2 regions of the Lysinibacillus sp. NPDC093692 genome follow, and region 2 is predicted to be linked to the other one. Evidence: riboswitches for the same ligand, from Rfam matches in the RefSeq annotation. Region 2 holds a riboswitch; the other holds the start of a gene.
The links. A riboswitch is a leader RNA that binds a small molecule or an ion and turns the genes downstream of it on or off. The one in region 2 is predicted to bind S-adenosylmethionine.

Region 1 (9,967 bases), on a different contig from region 2:
AACGTGTGAATGCTTCTTGTGATTGATAACATAACTCAAACGCAATTTGAATTATTGATTCATCTGAATATAATAAATACATTGCTGCTATTGCCAGTCTTCGTTTTCGAATATATTCACTTATCGTCAATCCAGTTTCTTGTTTGAAAATACGTGATAAATGAAATTTTGAATAGCCAATATGTGATGCGTAATCATCTAACTGCCATTCATCTAATAAACACTCTTCTAAAGAATAAATTACATCTTGAGTCACTTTGCTATACACATTGCTCACCTCACTTCCTAAGTTTAGAGGATATATCATTTTATTTTTTTATATTAATTGCTATTTTATTTCTCTTTCTATAATCGGATGTATAGTATAAAAATTGATTTTGCAATCTAATCCCAAAAGAGGGGGGCAAACCGAGACACTTATTAAACAATCGCGCGCCAATCGCTGAGATGATTAAATCCCATAATAATCTCCCTTACTTATACCTATTTAATATTTCTTCTGGAATATGACAATAATCATCTGGGCATCTAGCTAACCTATCTTGATGTTCTTCTGCACTTCTCATATAGTTTGTAAGAGGTAATACTTCAACAACTATAAGGTTGTAATCATTTCTCTCACTAAGAAACGCCTTCGCCTCTTTTAAGTGGTCATGTTTTTCACTATATATTCCTGTTCTGTATTTCTCGCCAACATCCTGTCCTTGTTTATTCAAACTGTATGGATCAATGATTTCAAAAAAATATCCCATTAATTCCTTGATTGTTACAACTGTCGGATCAAATTCTGTTTTTACACATTCGGCGTACCCATCATAATCACCTTCAAGTGTACGACTTGTTCCATTAGCTCTTCCTGCTTCCGTAAACTTAACTCCAGGTAAAGTTTTTATAAAAGCTTGTACTCCCCATAAACATCCACCTGCAAAATATACTATTTCCATATTGACTCTCCTCTTTGTGTAAAAATAAAAAAATTCATTCCAAGTAAATAGGGGGAAATGTAGTAACTAAGTCTACTACAAATTAAAGTAATGACAAATTTTATTATTCTACAATATGGCTCGATTGTTGAACTAAACTGCGCCGGTAGTTCAATAAAGAAAAAAAGAGCTGCATATGCAACTCAGTGATCTATAATTCACGTTAGTTCAACAAGCACATTCACGTATCTTTCGCTACTGACTCGTTTATTAATTTGCAAAGATAGCCGACTATGTACCCTCTGCTTGTCGTTTCTTCAATATCATTATTCTCGGCAAGGTCATCTATACCTTTATTAATTGCGTCCCATAGTGGTGTGCCCTCAAATTGTTCATACGGATGTGACATACTACTGTATACCTCCAAAGCGTCCTTGTTAGTTCATTTCTTTAATCATAACATATGCTTTGTTGAACTATCCTGTTCCGTATTTCTTCACACTCTTTAGAGTGATATAAATTTAAATACCTAATAAAGAATTACCTTTAGCATAGCTGCAAGGAGATATCTAATCATGATAATAGGGTCATCGATTTACTCCCTTTGAATTTATCATAGCTTTTAGAAGCCAAAGAAAACTGTATGAAAAAAGTGAAATTACTATCATGCGATAGTAACTTCACATAGCTTGTTGACGAGGTTATTTCCAATTAAAACCTTTTTTCGCTAAGAAATCTTTAATATGAGGACGGCGCTGTTCAATTAAGAAATCAGCCATTTGCTTTGTCCAGTTATCAATTTTTCGATTGGATGAGCGATTATTATAGTATGCTTCCATTGTGTCATTGTAAGCTGGTAAAAGCTCCTCGTATTTTTCTGTATTGTATTCATTTTCATGTAATACTGCTGCGACAGGTAAACGAGGTTTTACTTCATTGCGACGTGCAGGAACCCCGATTGTTAAGCCGAATAGTGGGAAAACATAGTCAGGTAGATTGAATAATTCGCTTATTTCTTCTAGCTTATTACGCACTCCTCCGATGTAACAAATTCCATATCCCATAGATTCTGCAGCAACAACAAAGTTTTGCGCGAATAATGATACATCGGCCACCCCAACAAGTACATTTTCTGCGGAATCAGCAACGATGTCTACACCTTCTAATTTGCCTGCTGATTGAAGACGTTTGAAATCTACACAGAAGACAAAGGCACCGCCAGAAGTTTCGTATTGACGAGGATTACCTGAGAGTAACCCTAGTTTTTCTTTTTTCTCTTCATCTGTTACCCAAATAACACTATAGGCTTGCACAAAATGTGATGTAGCAGCCATTTGTGCAGTAGCAATTAATTCTTCAATAATTTCCTTTGAAATCGGATTTCCATCATAAATACGAACCGAAGAGTGGTTGCGTAATAATTCTTTAACCATTTATTAAATCTCCTTTTCCTCTTTCTATATATCAAGAGCATATCACGCTTCATCATCAAAATCGAATTTTTTTGGTACTCAAATTATTTTTAAATAATTTAAGAATGCATAAAATTTCTCGTAAAGTAAAATATTTTGTTACTTATAGATTAAAAATTCCGAATAGTTTAAACTTATATGCGGGAGGTTTATTTGGTTGGATTTCTAATAAATGGATAAAGGCGCCGATAGGAATAAACAGGGTAATCTAGTTGAGTATAATAAAGTGGGATGGAGGAATAAGGATGGAAGAAAAGTTGGTGAAAAAGCTTCGAAATGAACAGCTACGGAGCAAGGTAGTAACAGCAGATGAAGCAGCGTCTTGGATTAAGGATGGTATGGTACTTGGGATGAGTGGATTTACTCGTGCGGGTGACGTAAAAGTGGTACCACTTGCGCTTGTGGAAAAAGCTAAAAAGGAGAACTTCAAGGTAGATGTATATACAGGTGCATCACTAGGCCCAGAAGTCGACCAATACTTAGCAGAAGCTGGCGTTATTCGTAAACGTGGGCCTTTCCAAGCAGATGCCGGCATTCGTAACAAAATCAACAGTGGTGACATCACATTCGTTGATGCGCATCTATCACATAATGCGGAGCTAGTACGTCAAGGTATTATCGGTCCCATTGACTTTGCGATTATTGAAGCAGCTGCTATTACAGAAGACGGCTTACTAATTCCTACAACTTCAGTTGGTAACTCTCCGATTTTTGTGCAAGAGGCAGACCAAATAATTATTGAGTTGAACGTAGCTCAGCTTGATGAATTAGAAGGTGTCCATGATATTTTTGTACCAGGATTACAAGGGCAACGTGATCCAATACCATTGCAAAATGTATCCGATCGGCTTGGCACAATTGGTATACCACTAGATTTAAATAAAGTAAAAGGCATTGTAATTTCAGATATTTTAGATGCGCCGTCCACGATTGTTCCTGCGGATGAAGAAACAGATATTATGGCTAATCATTTATTAAATTTCCTACGTGAAGAAATTAAAGTAGGTCGTTTAACAACAAGCTTAAGGCCCATTCAATCGGGTGTGGGCTCAGTAGCAAATGCCGTTTTATTAGGTTTTAAAGATTCTGAGTTTGAGAACTTAGAAGTATATTCAGAAGTATTGCAAGATGCGGTATTCGAATTAATTGATGCCGGAAAGGTAAACTTCGCATCTGCTACTTCAATTACGCTTTCCGAGGAAGTTGGACATAGAGTTTATGGTAATTTTGAAAAATATACAGATAAACTAGTATTACGTCCGCAAGAGATTTCTAACCAACCAGAAATTATTCGCCGACTCGGGTTGATTTCTGTTAATACGGCATTAGAAGTAGATATTTACGGGAATGTGAATTCTACACATGTTTCTGGCACAAAAATGATGAATGGAATCGGCGGTTCTGGAGACTTTGCGCGTAATGCACGATTAGGTATTTTTGTCACAAAATCTTATGCAAAAGGCGGAAATATTTCTAGTATCGTTCCAATGGTGTCACATGTAGACCATACAGAGCATGATGTAGACGTCATCGTAACAGAGCAGGGAGTAGCAGACTTACGTGGGCTTGCTCCAAAAGAGAGGGTTGGACTCATTATCGATAACTGTGCACACCCGGAATATCGTGAGCAGCTATGGAAGTATTTTAATGATGCCAATGAAGCAACTGGTGGACATCATACGCCACATATTTTAGAAAAAGCGCTCTCATGGCATGTGAATTACGCAAAAAATGGCACGATGAAGAACCCAGCTTTATCGAAATAATAAATTAAAAAAGCCTTGAAGGATAGTTTATTTGTTCCTTCAAGGCTTTTCATTGTTAATAACATAATCCAAAAAGCTCAGGTATCTGTGGAATAGACGGGGAGGCCTACGAAGTGATCGGGTAATCCCCGAAATGCTCTGCGCCCGAAGAAAAACAAAGTTCCAAAGCTTCTTTTTACAATAATCCAATCCATTTCCAATATGTTGCGGAGAATAGAAGAACTAGGATGTATCCAATGATCGTTAATGGAATACCAGACTTTAAGAAATCCTTTGTTGTAAAGGCTCCTGTACCATAGGCAAGCATATTTTGCGGTGCACTAATAGGTAAGAGGAAGCCGAAGCTAATAACGAATTGTTGCACGATAACGAAACCAACCTGATCGACATTAGCTGTTAATGTTGAGGCTAAAACGATAAATACTGGTATAAGCGCAGATGCTAAGCTTGTTGCGCTCGCAAAGCCTAAGTGAATAAGAATATTGAATAAAGTGACAAGGGCAATGGTTGCAAGAATTGGCATAGAATCTAAACCGAGTGAACCGAATACTTTATCAGATAACCAAGATGCACCTTTAGTATTAAGCAAGACTGTTCCTAACATAATTCCTACTGCAAAGACGATAATTGTACCCCAAGGAATATGCGGTTCAACTTGCTTCCACGTATAGACACCGATTTTGGGCATTAATAAAATGGCGATTGCAACGATTGTGACCGTTGTCGTATCGAATGGGTGGAGTTTGCCCTCAGTAGCCCAGAAAAATAGTAAAACGGCAGATGTTATGATTAATCGAATTTCGGGAGCTTTTAGTGGGCCAAGTTCTGCAAGTTGTTTTTTGATTACTTCTCGGCCACCTTCGATATTACTTGTTTCAGGCTTAATTAGTGTAATCATAATGAAAAATAGAGCTACTGACATGATGATGGAGAAGGGGGCTGCGTAAAGCAACCAAGCACCCCAAGAAATATCCACACCAAATTGTTCTTTAATGAAATTTAAAGCAACCATATTTTGTGCTGCTGCTGTTTTAATACCGATATTCCAAATGGAGACAGCTTGCACAGAGGTAATGACAAGTAAAGCAGCAAGTCGACTATCACGTGGTAAACCAAATGCTGCTACCATTCCGAGTAGTATTGGTACAACTGCGCCTGCACGTGCAGTAGCAGAAGGGACGAAGAATGCGAGTGCAATAGATACTAAAATAGCACCGAAGACAATGGCTTTCGTTTTTGTCCCTACTAGTGAAAGAATCCATAGCGCAAGACGTTTATGTAAATTGGTAATTTGCATGGCTGCCGCTAGGAAAAGAGCTGCGGCTACTAGTGCAACTGCTGAATTACTAAATCCGCTTAATGCTAATTTTAATGCATCTGATGTTCCTAGCTCTCTCGTGGGATCTTCCATTGATGGAGCTAATCCTAGTAAAATTGTAACGAGAGCAATAATCATGGCAGAGCTAACGGGATAGGATACTGCTTCTGTAACCCATAGGATGACCGCGAAAGCTAAAATAGCCAAAGCCCGTTGTCCAGCTACAGGTAAATCGCCGTTGTTCGGTAAAAAAGTTATGATGATGAGGGATGCGAACGCTAATGCAATCCAGAGTGGCTTTAAATTACGTTTCGGTTTTGCTTGTTCAGAAGTAGACATACTTTCTCATCCTTTCTAGCATTTTCTATAACATCGACTAGTAAAATGCTTTATTAAGAAAGTAAATTGTCTATTTATTGTAAAAAAGCTAGTGTGTTCAAATGCTTTCTAGTAATAGCGATAATGGGCAGTTACGAGAAAATACGCGGTCATAGAAAAGACAAAAATATCCAAAGATATTAGTTTTTCTTCTTGAATGCTGAGGTAACTTTAGGCTCAGTTCCTAGCATCAATCGTTTAATATTTTCGATATGCAAAATGATGGCTATACCAAAAAGAAATAAGGCTATACACGTTGGGCCGACCCCAGGAATCCATAAATATGTGGCTGTGCAAAAAACGAGATAAAATTCAAGTACACCGACAATTAAAAAGCTCGTCACGAAAGAAAAAATAACAAATAAAATGAGTGCAAATAAGCCAACTTTCCAATCAATCGCAAGTAATATCCCGATAATTGAAGCAGTTCCTTTGCCGCCATTGAAGCCCATATAAAATGGGAAATTATGACCTAGAATGACACCGGCTGCTACGATATAAATAAAGAGCCAAACTTGTACTTCAGTTAATTGTGTTATATCAGCAAGATAGACATGTGCACCGATTATAGCTACAACACCTTTACCGATATCGATAAGTCCGACTAATATGCCGTATTTCCATCCAAGGGAAAGCGTGGCATTAGAGGCACCTGCATTGCCAAAACCAGTCTTTTTTAAATCTACCCCAGATAAAAACTGAGCAACTTTAGAGCCATGAATACAGCCAATCAAATAACCGACAAGAAGAAAAATGATAACGGCTTTTAACATAAAAGTCCTCCTTTCTATATAATAAGCTCATCACCAAAACGTGTGATTGATTTCCGTTCCGGCTGGGCGCTTTGTTGCTGACGCTGGCTTCGCCTCCACTCCAATCAACTAATAAAAAGGGCGTATATTTTAACAAATTTCATCCCGAAACTTTTAGTGATGAATTATGTAACACTAAAATAATGTATGCGTTCGTAATACGTAAAAAAGCAGACAGAAGTTTCGGAAAAAATAAAATTTTAGTGTTGACAGAGAAAATGTCTATGTTTATACTTTGTAACAACGATGGAAATTGAATCACATACTCTTATCAAGAGCGGCGGAGGGATAGGCCCTATGATGCCCGGCAACCAGTAAGTGACGAGCTTGCTAAGGTGCTAATTCCTACAGATTCTTACTTGGATCTGACAGATAAGGGGAGGAAAACTTGCAACCGCAACCCTCTTCTTAGCTGAAGAGGGTTTTTGTTTTCTACTTAAAAAATCCTCCTCATCTCCGGTGCCATCGTAAAAAAATAACCATATGGAGGTATACAATGACAAATTTTAAACCAGAAACATTGCTGTTACACGGTGGCCAAGAGCCGGACCCGGTAACAGGATCTCGTACAGTACCCGTATATCGCTCAACGGCATTCGTTTTTAAAGACACTGCTCATGCGCAACGTCTTTTTGCCTTAGAGGAAGCTGGCAATATTTACACACGAATTACAAACCCAACTGTAGATGTTTTTGAAAAACGCGTCGCTTTATTAGAAGGCGGTACAGCAGCGGTAGCACTTTCATCTGGTGCAGCAGCTATTGCATTTTCAATTTTAAATCTAGCAGGGGCAGGTGATGAAATTGTTGCAGGTAGCTCTTTGTACGGAGGTACTTATAATTTATTCGCCAACACACTACCAAACTACGGTATTAAAACAATTTTTGTAGACGAAACAAATCCAGAAAATTTCCGAGCAGCTATTACAGATAAAACAAAAGCAGTGTTCGCTGAAATTTACGGTAACCCAAGTTTAAAAGTGCTAGACATCGAATCAGTAGCGAATGTAGCACATGAAAACGGCTTACCATTAATTATTGATAGCACATTTGCTTCACCATATGGCTCTACACCAATTGATTTCGGTGCAGATATCGTTGTTCATTCCGCAACAAAATGGATTGGCGGCCATGGTACAACTTTAGGTGGCGTTGTAGTAGATGCAGGGAAGTTTGATTGGACTCGTGGACGCTTCCCAGGCTTTACAGAGCCAGATGCTTCTTATCACGGTTTGCGTTATGGTATTGACACAGCAGCGGCTGCATTTGCCACAAAACTGCGAGTGCAATTACTACGCGACTTTGGACCAACATTAAGTGCAGATGCAGCATTTAATTTATTACAAGGTTTAGAAACGCTTCATTTGCGTATTCCTAAACACAATGAAAATGCATTAGCGGTAGCTGAATATTTACGAAACCACCCATCTGTGGAATATGTAAATTACAATGGCTTAGAAGATTTCCCTACCCATGAGTTAGCTAAAAAGTATTTGAGAAATGGCTTCGGATCAGTGCTTACATTTGGTATTAAAGGTGGGCGTGAAGCAGGGCGTAAATTAATCGATAGTGTGAAATTATTCTCGCACGTAGCAAATGTAGGGGATGCGAAGTCATTAATTATCCATCCAGCATCTACTACACATCAGCAACTATCAGCTGAGGAGCTAATCCAAACTGGCGTAACCGAGTCGCTCATTCGCTTATCCATCGGTTTAGAGGCAGTAGAGGACATTATTGCAGATTTAGAACAAGCTATTGAACAAGTAACAGTTTCACAACAACAAGTAGAAGCCTAATAAATAAAAGAAATTGGCTAATGTTGTAGCGTTTACGTGTTTTCCCATTCGATAGGCCTCATTTGGTAATACGTAAAACGTTGCTGCATCATCCACTTGCCTCATTCGGTAAAGGTAACTGAAATTCTTTAAAAATAATACCTAGTAATTCAATAAGTATTGTTGACTTGTTTAAATCCTTGTTTTATACTAGGAAATAAGAAAATCGTTCGACATTTAGTTTTCATAAGTGCTCCCCCACTTTTGAAATATATGAAGCGGAGTAGTTGCTAAGTCAGTAACTACTCTTATCTACCAATACTGATGATAAAGGAGTGTTTTAAATGGGAAATGTGTATAGTGCGCAAAACATTGCATCTTATCTTATTTATGAGTTAAATGAAGGTCATGTTTTTGTGAACAACATGTCCATTCAAAACATACTTGCATCAGTTGAGAGTAAATGGCAAGAGAACTTTGGACATTCAGCTTTTAAGGAGTTTGTTTATGTCAAAGAAGAAGGCTATACAGTAAAAGAAGTTTTTGAGACTTATGAAGGCTACGGAGCAAGTCATATTCCTCTACCTGCGACAGAGTATTACTTAAAATACGGCACGTTCCAATTAGTTGAACGTACGTATGCAATACCAAATTTTAAGCTAGAGGAAATAAGACTGGTGCAACAAGTGCTAACACAATATCGTTATAAATTACTAGCCAAAGCTAGTTAAATCCCTCATATAATTATGCTCATTCTCTGCTGCTACAGGGAATGAGCTTTTTAATTAGATGTTGGAAGATATAGTAACATAATTGAAAAAATTTTTATTAATATATTTCAAAAGAACAATTTTTAGGAATGTATTTACATAAATATAATAGAAGAAAGGCATTTATTTTTGGCTCATCGCCAAAAGCTATGGGTGATATTTGTTAAAATTAAACAAATATAAGTTGATTGGAGTGGAGGTTGGGCGACTCCTTGGGGATCAGCGTCACAGATGAGACCCTGGAGCGAGCAATGCGAGTGAAGCGGCTCATCGGACGCCCCCAGGAAAGCGCCCAGCCGCAACGAAAATCAACCCCACACTATTGTGATGATCCTTATTTTTATATGAATCGTCAATATTTGTTCAATTATTTTATAGATCAAGTGAAAAATCATATAATAAAAGGAATGAAAACGATTTCCTTTGCACTTCTAGGGGAAACAAATGTCCATCCTAGAAAGATTTTTCTTGTGCAATGTATGTATTTACGATACAATCTTCAATAAGTTAAATTTTGAATTATTTGAATTTGTGTGTTTCACAGACTGTATTTTCATTCAGAATATTTTTTGTAGTGAGAGTGAAACACCATGACTAAATATCTGTCTGAAGACGAAGTGTTAAACACGGCAAACTGACCTGCTTTGTAAAGTCAGCGAACAATTCAAAATCTGTACGAATTAAGCTGAGACGAAATAAATATAATGAAACTGCGGAATGTAAGTTGGAGGGAATAACAGAAATGGCAACT
Region 2 (9,967 bases):
TTTATTTGCTGAATCATTAATGTATTTAATTACAATAAAAAATACAAAATTAAAAAGCATTTTAACTTATATAGTAATGGCAGTAATAGCGTTTATCACCAGTCTACATATACCTAACGATTATAAAGGATTGACAAAAACATTAGCTACAGCATATTTAATTGTAACATTAGTATCTTTACTTGAAAAAAATACCGATTTAGATTAAACAAATTAAACTAGTTTAAATTAAATATATTTATGTTTTGTTAGATGATCAGTCAAATTTATTGTATTAATCATGTGGAAATTCTCTGAATATAAAAAGCTCAATAGTTATGGCATACCTATTGAGCTTTTTATATATGTCTCTTTTTTTATTCGTACTTTTCATAATCACTTTGTTGCATCATTTTCTTACATTTACGCCCGAAACCAGGTGGTGATTATTGGTAACAAAAAAATATAATAAAAAAACTGTATTTACAATAAAAAGGTAAAAATGTATATTTATATAAACAACTAAGATTTTCCATATGATAATTAAAAAATATCAGATTCGAAGGAGGAGGCTAATGGAACATTCGAGGAAAAGTTTCATGTATTTAAAGAATAAAAATTGACTTCTATAGTTTCCCTTTCACAGGATTCAGCTGTCCGGAACGGCTCTTACTAAATAATGTACAAGAAGGTGAGCTCTATGAGTAACTTTAGTAAAGGAGCTGTATATGCTGTTATTTCAGCTATAGGCTATGGGATTATGCCTATTTTTACTGTCAAAGCTTATGAGCATGGGGTGACAGTTTACACATTGCTTTTTTTAAGATTTGCATTAAGTTCCGTGATATTTTTTTCGTTTTTCCTTTTTAGAGGCATAAATATAAAAATAGGAAAACAAGATATTAAAAATCTTTTCTTATTAGGTGGTGTATTATTTACACTATTATCTATTTTTCATTTTGAATCAATAAAATATATCTCCTCATCTATGGCAGTCCTACTCCTCTATTGTTTCCCTTTATTGGTTTGTATCATTTCCTATTTTTTATATAAAGAAAAGTTGAATATTGGATCTATGATCTCTTTAGTGGCAGCTTTCATTAGCATGATTTATTTACTGGGAGTTTCATTAGATAAAATGAATATTTATGGAGTAGTATTATCCCTTCTAGCAGCTTTAGTATTTGCCATATATATGATTGTTGGAAAAAAAGTAACGATCAATAATTCTCCTGTGATAATCAGTGCTTATACAACGCTATTTGCAGGAATGGGTGTTTTCACATTTGGTTTAGTAAAGCAGGAAATTTCTTTTGATTTTAATGCTCATGCATGGCTATACATAGCATGTATGGTATTTCTCTCAACCATTATTGCTGAAATAGCATTTTTTAAGTCACTAGAATTATTAAGTTCTTCTAACGTATCGATGATTAGTATGGTAGAACCTGTCTTTACCTCTGTATTTGCTCTTGTATTTTTAAATGAACGGTTACATTTTTCTCAAATTACTGGAGGTTTCTTTCTCTTAATCAGTTTAACAATATTGATTTACTTCCAAAATAAAACTGTTACTAGCCAAGAGATAAAAGAGGACATGATTCAGAATGAACATATATTAACAAAATAGAACACGGCTCCTATATACAATGGTATGAAATATATTATTAAAGGGGATGACATTAATGCAAGTTGCAAAGCAAGATACAAAGGACAAGTATTGGAAAACTATTTTACAAGAGTTTGAATTGAAAACGGTTGTACCTTTAGGCACATTTAATAATAATGGTTTCCAATTGACAAGAGAAAACTTTATTTTAGACGAGGAAACCAAACAGTCAATTTGGAAATTTGCTAGAACTTACAGTGTTAATGTTACTTCTATTTTATATTCAGCATGGGGAATTTTACTACAAAAGTATAATGATATAAATCATGTTATGTTCGGTACAATGACTATTGATAAAAATATTTTACCTTTTTGTGTTAAATCTAATATTAATACAACAGGATTAGAATACGTTAAGCAAATTGAATACGAGACGAAACTAAGACAGCAATATGAAGATCTGGCTTTAGAAGAAGTTGCATCTTATAGTCAAATAAAATTTAAAAATGGACTATTTGGTTCTGCTTTATTGATTGGTGAAAAGGATGAAAACATTCAACGACTCTGTGAAACTTACAAGATTGATATAAGTTTAGAGGTAGATTCTTTATTGGAATGTACTGTCCTTTATAATGTTGAATTATTTAATACTTTTACAATTTCTAAAGTGAACGAACATTTCATTAATATATTAACTGACCTACTATCAAACCCACATAAAACATTTAATGCCATCAATATTCTTTCAGAAACAGAAAAACATCAAGTATTATATGATTTTAATTCCCATCTACTTAATTACGATTCAACTAAAACCATTGATGAATTTTTTGAATATCAAGTTAAAAAAGGGCCAGATAGAATCGCATTGATTTGCCAAGATAGAAAATTAACCTATAAAGAACTAAATGAAAAATCAAATCAATTAGCACATTTATTACGCCAAAAAGGTGTTAAACCAGAAAAATTAGTTGGTTTAATAGTAGAACGATCAGAAGATTTGATAATTTGTATGTTTGCTGTCCTTAAAGCGGGAGGAGCATATCTCCCAGTTGATCCAGCTTACCCGTTAGAACGTATTAATTATATGTTTGGACAAGCAGATATAAATTTACTATTAACTCATAGCCATATAAATATAGAATTATCAATTCCTTGCGAGAAAATATATTTAGACGATTCCCCTTTACATCATTATCCTACTAGTAATTTAGATAAATTACATGATGTAAATAATCTAATGTATACTTTATATACTTCTGGTTCAACCGGCCAACCAAAAGGAGTTGCTGTTGAACATAGAAATGTTGTAGGCTATTATCATAGTTTTAGAAATGAATTCAACATAAACGAAAATGATATTATGCTACAACAATCAACAGTATCATTTGATATTTCTGTAGAAGAAATTTTCCCAATCTTGCTTACAGGCGGAACTTTAGTTATAGCTTGTAGGGATGATGTAGCCTCTACAGAAAAACTTCTAGATATAATGAGAAATAATAAAGTCACAATGATTAGTGGATTTCCACTATTATTGAATGAATTAAATAAATATCCTCTTGTTGAATCATTGCATACAATGATTAGCGGCGGCGATGTGTTAAGAAAAGAATATATCAGTAATTTGATTGACAAAGTAAAAATATATAACACCTACGGCCCTTCTGAAACTACTGTTTGTATTTCATATTATGAAGTAACAAGTGAGAAGGTAGGAAATAATATTCCAACTGGTAAACCTATTGCTAACTATAAAGTCTATATTTTAGATAAAAATCGTCAGCCTGCCCCTATTGGTGTTCCTGGAGAAGTATGTATATCAGGCGTAGGCGTTTCTCGAGAATATTTAAATCGTCCTGATTTGACTAGTGAACGTTATACGCAAAATCCATTCGTAGAAAATGAGAAAATGTATATTTGTGGTGATTTAGCACGATGGTCACCTGATGGGAATATTGAATTTTTGGGTAGAATTGATAATCAAATAAAAATTGGTGGGAGAAGAACTGAGCCTGGTGAAGTTGAAGAAAAACTTTTACAACATCCTTCCATTGAAGAGGCTTGTGTTATTGCAAGAGAAAATAAAAATAAAAATAAATATCTAACGGCTTATATAGTGATGAATGAGCAAAATTCTGCCGTAGAATTAAAAGAATACTTGCTGCAATTTTTGCCTGATTTTATGGTACCGTCTTATTATGTTGAATTAAATAAATTACCTTTAACGTTAAATGGTAAAGTCGATAAAAATAATTTAGCAGTTATTTTAGACTAAGTATACAGAATTTCAGGAATGTTAAAATCTTTATTGTAGTATAAAACCTATATTAAAGATTATGCCAAATTAATAGAGCGTGGGATTAACGAAATTTAATCTCTACCTTTTAAAGTTTAAAAAGCTGAATACAAAAAGCTCAATAGTATTGGTCGTTCTTACCATATCTATTGAGTTTTTTTATCTTATAATTCTCAGGTTTTATAACTTATATATCTTCCTTATAATCTAACATTATGTCCCATATCTTATACAATTATCGTAAAATAAAAGTATAGGTTTTTTAACATTAATACAAAGGGATGACTCACTTGCAAATACCTACTTATGAACAGTTTATGTTTCCGTTTTTAGACTATCTCAAAGATGAAAATGAGCATACATTAAAAGAATTATATGAATTCCTACCTCAATATTTCAATTTATCAGAAGAACAAGTAGAAGAACTTCTCCCTAGTGGAAATCAAACAGTTGTCGTCAATCGAATAGGTTGGGCACGTACATACCTTAAAAATGCTGGTCTCATTAGTAGTCCAAAACGCGCTGTATTTAAAATTACACCTGAAGGCTTAAGACTTCTTCTAGATTCGTCTGTTAAAGAAATCAATCAGAAAGTATTAGAACGTTACCCTCAATTTTTAGAATTTAAAAACCGGACAAAACCTTCCACAGATTCTTATATAAAAACAGTTATTTCTGAGGATTCCAGAACCCCCTTAGAAATTATGAATGAAAACTATCAAATCTTAAAGCAGTCATTGCAAACTGAACTATTAGAAAAAATTATGGAATGCTCCCCTCAATTCTTTGAGCAATTAATTGTTAACTTAATCGTAGCAATGGGTTACGGGGGATCGATTTCAGATGCCGGGAAAGCAGTAGGGAAATCGGGTGATGGAGGAATCGATGGCATTGTGAAAGAAGACATCCTCGGATTAGATAAAATCTACTTACAGGGAAAACGTTGGACAAATCCAGTTTCAAGACCTGATATCCAAGCATTTGTTGGAAGCTTGGTAGGCTTTAAAGCTAACAAAGGCATTTTTATCACTACCTCTCGTTTTACGAAAGAAGCAATTGCATATTCCGAGAGTATCGAGAAATCATTAATTTTAATTGATGGGATGAAACTTACTGAGTTAATGTTTTTATACAATGTAGGTGTATCGAATGTACAAACCTTTACAATAAAACGTATGGATTTAGACTTTTTTGAGGAAGGTTTATAAACCGAAAGAAAAATGCAGCAAACTTATTTGAAGTTTGCTGCATTTTTTATGTATGTCGAGTCTTTCTTATGTAGTGAATTTTCAAACCCTATTTTTTATCTATATTTATTACTCTCCACTCGTGTGCCATATACATCAATAGTTGATGGAATATATGCATACTTACGTGTCAGCAAATCACTTACTGAGTGATAACTACTAAAGTCATTATCTATTTCCATTTTCATTTCACTTTTCTTACCTACACCATATACACGTACTAGCCACATTTCATCCTTATACTGAATAAATTTTTCCAATTCAGGATAAGAAATTGAATAGACTGCGCTTGTACTTGTTGATGTTGTACCCTTCACTTCAATTTTTATTGGTCTTGGAGGAGACTGTGGCTGTAAATAATCGAACGCTGTAATATCGTATCCTAATCCGTCACCTTGTGTTTGCGCAACATGCTCTACCTGCTCTCCGTATTGTTCTCCGAATACTTCTATTACTTTCTTTTTTACATATTCAAATACTTTTTGTTCTGCAATATCACCAATTTTTTTACGCTTTTTCAAGTCTTTTTGTAGCTGTTCTTGGCTTACTACTCGACCACGTTTCTTTGTACTACCCGCTACCCTATTACTAACTCTAGACTCTCCCTGCTCGTAACTAGAAGTCGCAAACGTTTCCTCGTTAATTTCACCATCTTCTATTAGTTCTGCTTCTGCTCCAGCCTCTGAGCTATCTTCGTTCAGAAAGCTGTCAAACAAGCTAGCCCAAGCTTCAGGACATGGAAATAAGTAAGCCTGATTTCCATGTCCATTTTCTTGAAAGGCAGAATATTTTTGCGGACGATCAGATTCCATATCTCCCCAAACAGCTCTAATTATAATTGGATGTTCTAAAATTGTGAAATCTACATCCACTTTATACCCATCGTCTGACCATAGATTTTTCTCTTGTAGCTCATGTGGTTGTTCTGCAATATAACAATCTGACGTCGCTATACCTACCGCACGAATCGCTTGACCATAACAGCTGTAAATTTTATTACCAGCCTTAATTGTAGCCATTCGTTCATACGCATGATTGCTATTTCCATTTTTATTTTTTTGCGGGGACCACATATATCCTCCGATAATTTCTTCCTCGTGTGTAGCATTTTGCATTACAATAAAATTACTCATAAATTCACCCTTAGCTTTAGGAAACGTTCCATTTCATTTTTAATATTATTTAAATATTGTATTTTTACTATAGTTTACGATTACTATATTGTCAAAAAAATCCATTACCAGATGAATAATATTAAATCTTTTTCAGTTTCAAGAGATTAAAGGCACTAAATTTCGCGAGAATTTAAAGCTTCTCTTAGTAGCCTTAAAGCAGACCTTTTTGAGAAAAAGTACTTTTATGTCGTTTTGAAATTCAATTTGATTAAAAATAAGTTGCAAATATAGATGTTTTATTATAATATTTCATTATTGTGCAAAAAATAATATGTTTTTCTTCTTATCAAGAGAGATGGAGGGACTGGCCCTATGAAATCTCGGCAGCGGAACTTTGTGATTAAGTTACTGTGCCAAATCCAGCAAGCAAAGGCTTGATAGATAAGAGGAGTGTTTTATAAATATAAGACCTCTTCTTGTTTTTCAAGAAGAGGTCTTTTTTTAGAGAAAAATGGACAAAGACGATCCATTTTTAATTTTTGGAGGTAGAACAATGAAGAAAGAAAATCCATGGGCGCTAATCCCATTTGTTGTTTTTTTGATTTTATTTATTGGTTCAGGGGTTATTACAGGTGATTTTTACGCCTTCCCAGTCATTGTAGCCATTGCCATTGCGGGCGCTGTGGCTCTGGCGATGAATCGAAAAGAATCATTTTCACATAAAGTTGATATTTTTTGTAAAGGCGCAGGAAATTTAAATGTCATGCTGATGGTTGTTATTTTTCTATTAGCTGGCGCCTTTTCAGAAGTAGCAAAAGGTATGGGAGCAGTGGACTCCACTGTTAACTTTGCTTTGTCGGTCATTCCGCAAAATCTCCTTGTCGTAGGCTTATTCATCATCGCCTGCTTTATCTCCCTATCAATGGGTACTTCAGTAGGAACGATTGTTGCACTGGCGCCAATTGGAGTTGGGATCAGTGAGCATACCGACTTTTCAATGGCTTTAGTAATGGCAGCTATTGTTGGAGGATCGATGTTTGGCGATAATTTATCCTTTATTTCAGATACAACCATTACTGCCGTTCGTTCACAAGGCGCACAAATGAAAGATAAATTTAAGGTGAATTTTTGGATTGTGTTGCCAGCAGCTATTGTAACGAGCATTATTTTAGGAATTATCACAATGGGTGGAACTGCGACACAAGTAGAGCATTTAAGCTATAGTTGGATAAAAATTGTTCCTTATGTATTAGTTATTATTTTTGCGCTAATTGGCATGAATGTTTTCCTTGTTCTTGCATTTGGGATTGTTCTGGCCGGGGCTGTCGGCTTAGCGGATGGCAGCTATCAGTTAATGGACCTTTTTCAAAAGATCGGCGAAGGAATGTCAGGCATGTATGAAATGGCATTTCTTGCGATCTTAATAGCTGGAATGGTGGAAATTATTAAGCTTAACGGAGGGATTGACTTCCTACTTCACCTTGCCACACGAAGAATTAAATCGAAAAAGGGTGCTGAATTCGGGATTGCCGGTCTTGTGGGGCTAACTAATTTATCTACAGCCAATAATACAATTGCTATTTTAATTGCTGGTCCGCTTGCAAAAAATATTGCTGACCAGTATGGGATTGAGCCGAGAAAGTCCGCAAGTATATTAGATATTTTCTCCTGTACAACCCAAGGTCTTCTGCCATACGGAGCCCAGTTCCTGGCAGCCGCAAGCGTTGCTGGAATATCGCCAGTGAGCATGTTGCAATACTCTTTCTATCCGATTTTGATAGGGATTTGCGGGATTATCGCTATCCTTATTGGATATCCGAAACCAAGGAAAGCCTGAACTTTATCACTTTAATGTGATGGGTGTTGCTTTAAAAACTATTGATTTTCATTGAATAATCCAATCGTTTTGAAAAAAGATTCATCAAAACGATTGGATTTTTTACTTCGATCCATTCTTTATTTGTAGTTCTTTCCTCTTTACTAATTCCGTTATTTGTTATAAGAAATTTCACTTTTATATAACTCTCGTTAAGATCATTAAAAACGGAATTAAGATCTATTTGTTCATTTAACAGTTTTCTAAATTATCAAATGATTCCAAATGACTTCTATTAACTTGTAAACCAGCTCTCCTATCATTGTTACTCTGTAAATTAGCTAAATTAATATTGAATTGGATGATTTCTAACAATTTATCTAAAAAAGCAATAATTATAGTCAAATCATCTTGCATTGCTACAATCCCTAAACTTTGGTGATGGATTTTGGTATTGACTAATTGTTTTTTTATCAATTCTAATTTAGCTATTTGTGTACTTGCTTGCTCAAAATTAGAATAGTCATCGAGATACTCCCTTGCATGACAAATTCCTAATCTCGTTAAAGATCGCATATAAATTTGTAAGAATCTCAAAAATTCTGAATGATTTTCAAAATTACACACTACTTCTAGTTTATTTAAATAACTAATTACTTTTAAATACTCTTTTTTTGTATTTAACCTATTATAATTCATGCTTTTTTTTGTATAAAAAACCGTTGCAAAAACAACGTCTCTTTATTTTGGCATAATCGTTTTCCATTAATTTAGTTGTTTTTTATAAAGTATATAGATGTAGTGAAATCGAATAGATCTATATTTAAAAGAAAGCTAATGCAACAAAGAGGATTTTTCAAAAAAACGTGTTAGACATGAAAGACAATCTTTGTACTAATTTATTTTATTATAGACATTAAGAAAGCCTAAGGGTATAACAAGAAAAGAGGATTTGATAATCAAATCCTCCAAGTTGCAATTCCCTCATCTATTCTTGCCATTTCTATTACAGAGAAGGTTTTTTTATAATTACTTGCTTTTTTTATATTTCCTTAATCAGATCACTACTTTTATTTTGTTATCTTAATCATCTTCTCTACTATTTGGACAATTTCATTCTTTTCTTCTTCGTAAATAATTCCATCCCTACATTTATTAGCCTGACTAACTAATTCATTTATATAGCTATTAACAGACATATTTGCTTCCCTTATGATTTTTCTCACCTCAGTAGAAAACGATTTGTAGGCTACCCCTTCCGTTAGATATTTGTACTTTGATTTAACTAATTGTAAAATTAAAAAATCTATGATACCTCTGCCTAAATAACGGTTATCAAGCAAATCAATGAATTGTTTTTCCGAGAGCTGGAAGGAACTATTGATAAGGAATAATCTAAAATTACGTTCGTAATGAAAATGCTCTGTTTCATATGAAATTTTCTGGCAATAATAAAACAAATGTTGAGAAAAAAATTGTTCTTTTAATAACTCAGGAGTTTGCATAATATCCTTTAATAAATCTAGTTCCCAATTTGAATGAGGTTTAAAATTCACTATGTCAAAATCAAAATCATAGAAATATAATGAGCAAAAATGATGTTCAGTAAAAATATATTTTAATTTAAGAAATTTAGCATAAGACATATGTTGCTCTGATAGACATCTTTTAAGAATCTCTTCATTAAGTTGTGAAATAGTGATATTTTTAATTATCCATTTAATCAAGTCACTATCGATTCTATGTTTTTTAATTTTATTACAAACAAATTCTAGTATATGTTCATCACGAACTGATTCATCCATCATATTTCTATTTATTATATATTTAAAAAACAGAATTTCTTTTTCCCATTTTCGCGAAGGTCCTGTGTATAGAATGTTATAGAAAATGAAGGATGCT

Region 1: it holds a riboswitch for S-adenosylmethionine, as region 2 does, so the genes downstream of both, ACQKN4_RS22920 (O-acetylhomoserine aminocarboxypropyltransferase/cysteine synthase family protein) here and ACQKN4_RS17820 (Na+/H+ antiporter NhaC family protein) in region 2, are expected to answer to the same signal.

Annotation. Positions count from the first base shown of each region.
Region 1 covers NZ_JBNNUW010000032.1:1,271-11,237, forward strand. Annotated here, with positions in the region: partial or broken gene ACQKN4_RS22885 (helix-turn-helix transcriptional regulator) at 1-307, opposite strand, end outside; gene ACQKN4_RS22890 (peptide-methionine (S)-S-oxide reductase) at 474-944, opposite strand; gene ACQKN4_RS22895 (hypothetical protein) at 1,165-1,332, opposite strand; gene chrR (class II chromate reductase ChrR) at 1,625-2,356, opposite strand; gene ACQKN4_RS22905 (acetyl-CoA hydrolase/transferase family protein) at 2,641-4,161, shown strand; gene ACQKN4_RS22910 (DASS family sodium-coupled anion symporter) at 4,337-5,818, opposite strand; gene ACQKN4_RS22915 (glycerol-3-phosphate acyltransferase) at 5,998-6,630, opposite strand; SAM riboswitch class I at 6,935-7,048, shown strand; gene ACQKN4_RS22920 (O-acetylhomoserine aminocarboxypropyltransferase/cysteine synthase family protein) at 7,166-8,467, shown strand; gene ACQKN4_RS22925 (hypothetical protein) at 8,791-9,177, shown strand; gene ACQKN4_RS22930 (homoserine dehydrogenase) at 9,959-9,967, shown strand, end outside.
Region 2 covers NZ_JBNNUW010000018.1:47,914-57,880, reverse strand. Annotated here, with positions in the region: gene ACQKN4_RS17845 (hypothetical protein) at 1-208, shown strand, start outside; gene ACQKN4_RS17840 (DMT family transporter) at 680-1,609, shown strand; gene ACQKN4_RS17835 (non-ribosomal peptide synthetase) at 1,665-3,866, shown strand; gene ACQKN4_RS17830 (restriction endonuclease) at 4,169-5,095, shown strand; gene ACQKN4_RS17825 (DUF3883 domain-containing protein) at 5,191-6,267, opposite strand; SAM riboswitch class I at 6,590-6,697, shown strand; gene ACQKN4_RS17820 (Na+/H+ antiporter NhaC family protein) at 6,803-8,086, shown strand; gene ACQKN4_RS17815 (hypothetical protein) at 8,318-8,764, opposite strand; gene ACQKN4_RS17810 (hypothetical protein) at 9,136-9,967, opposite strand, start outside.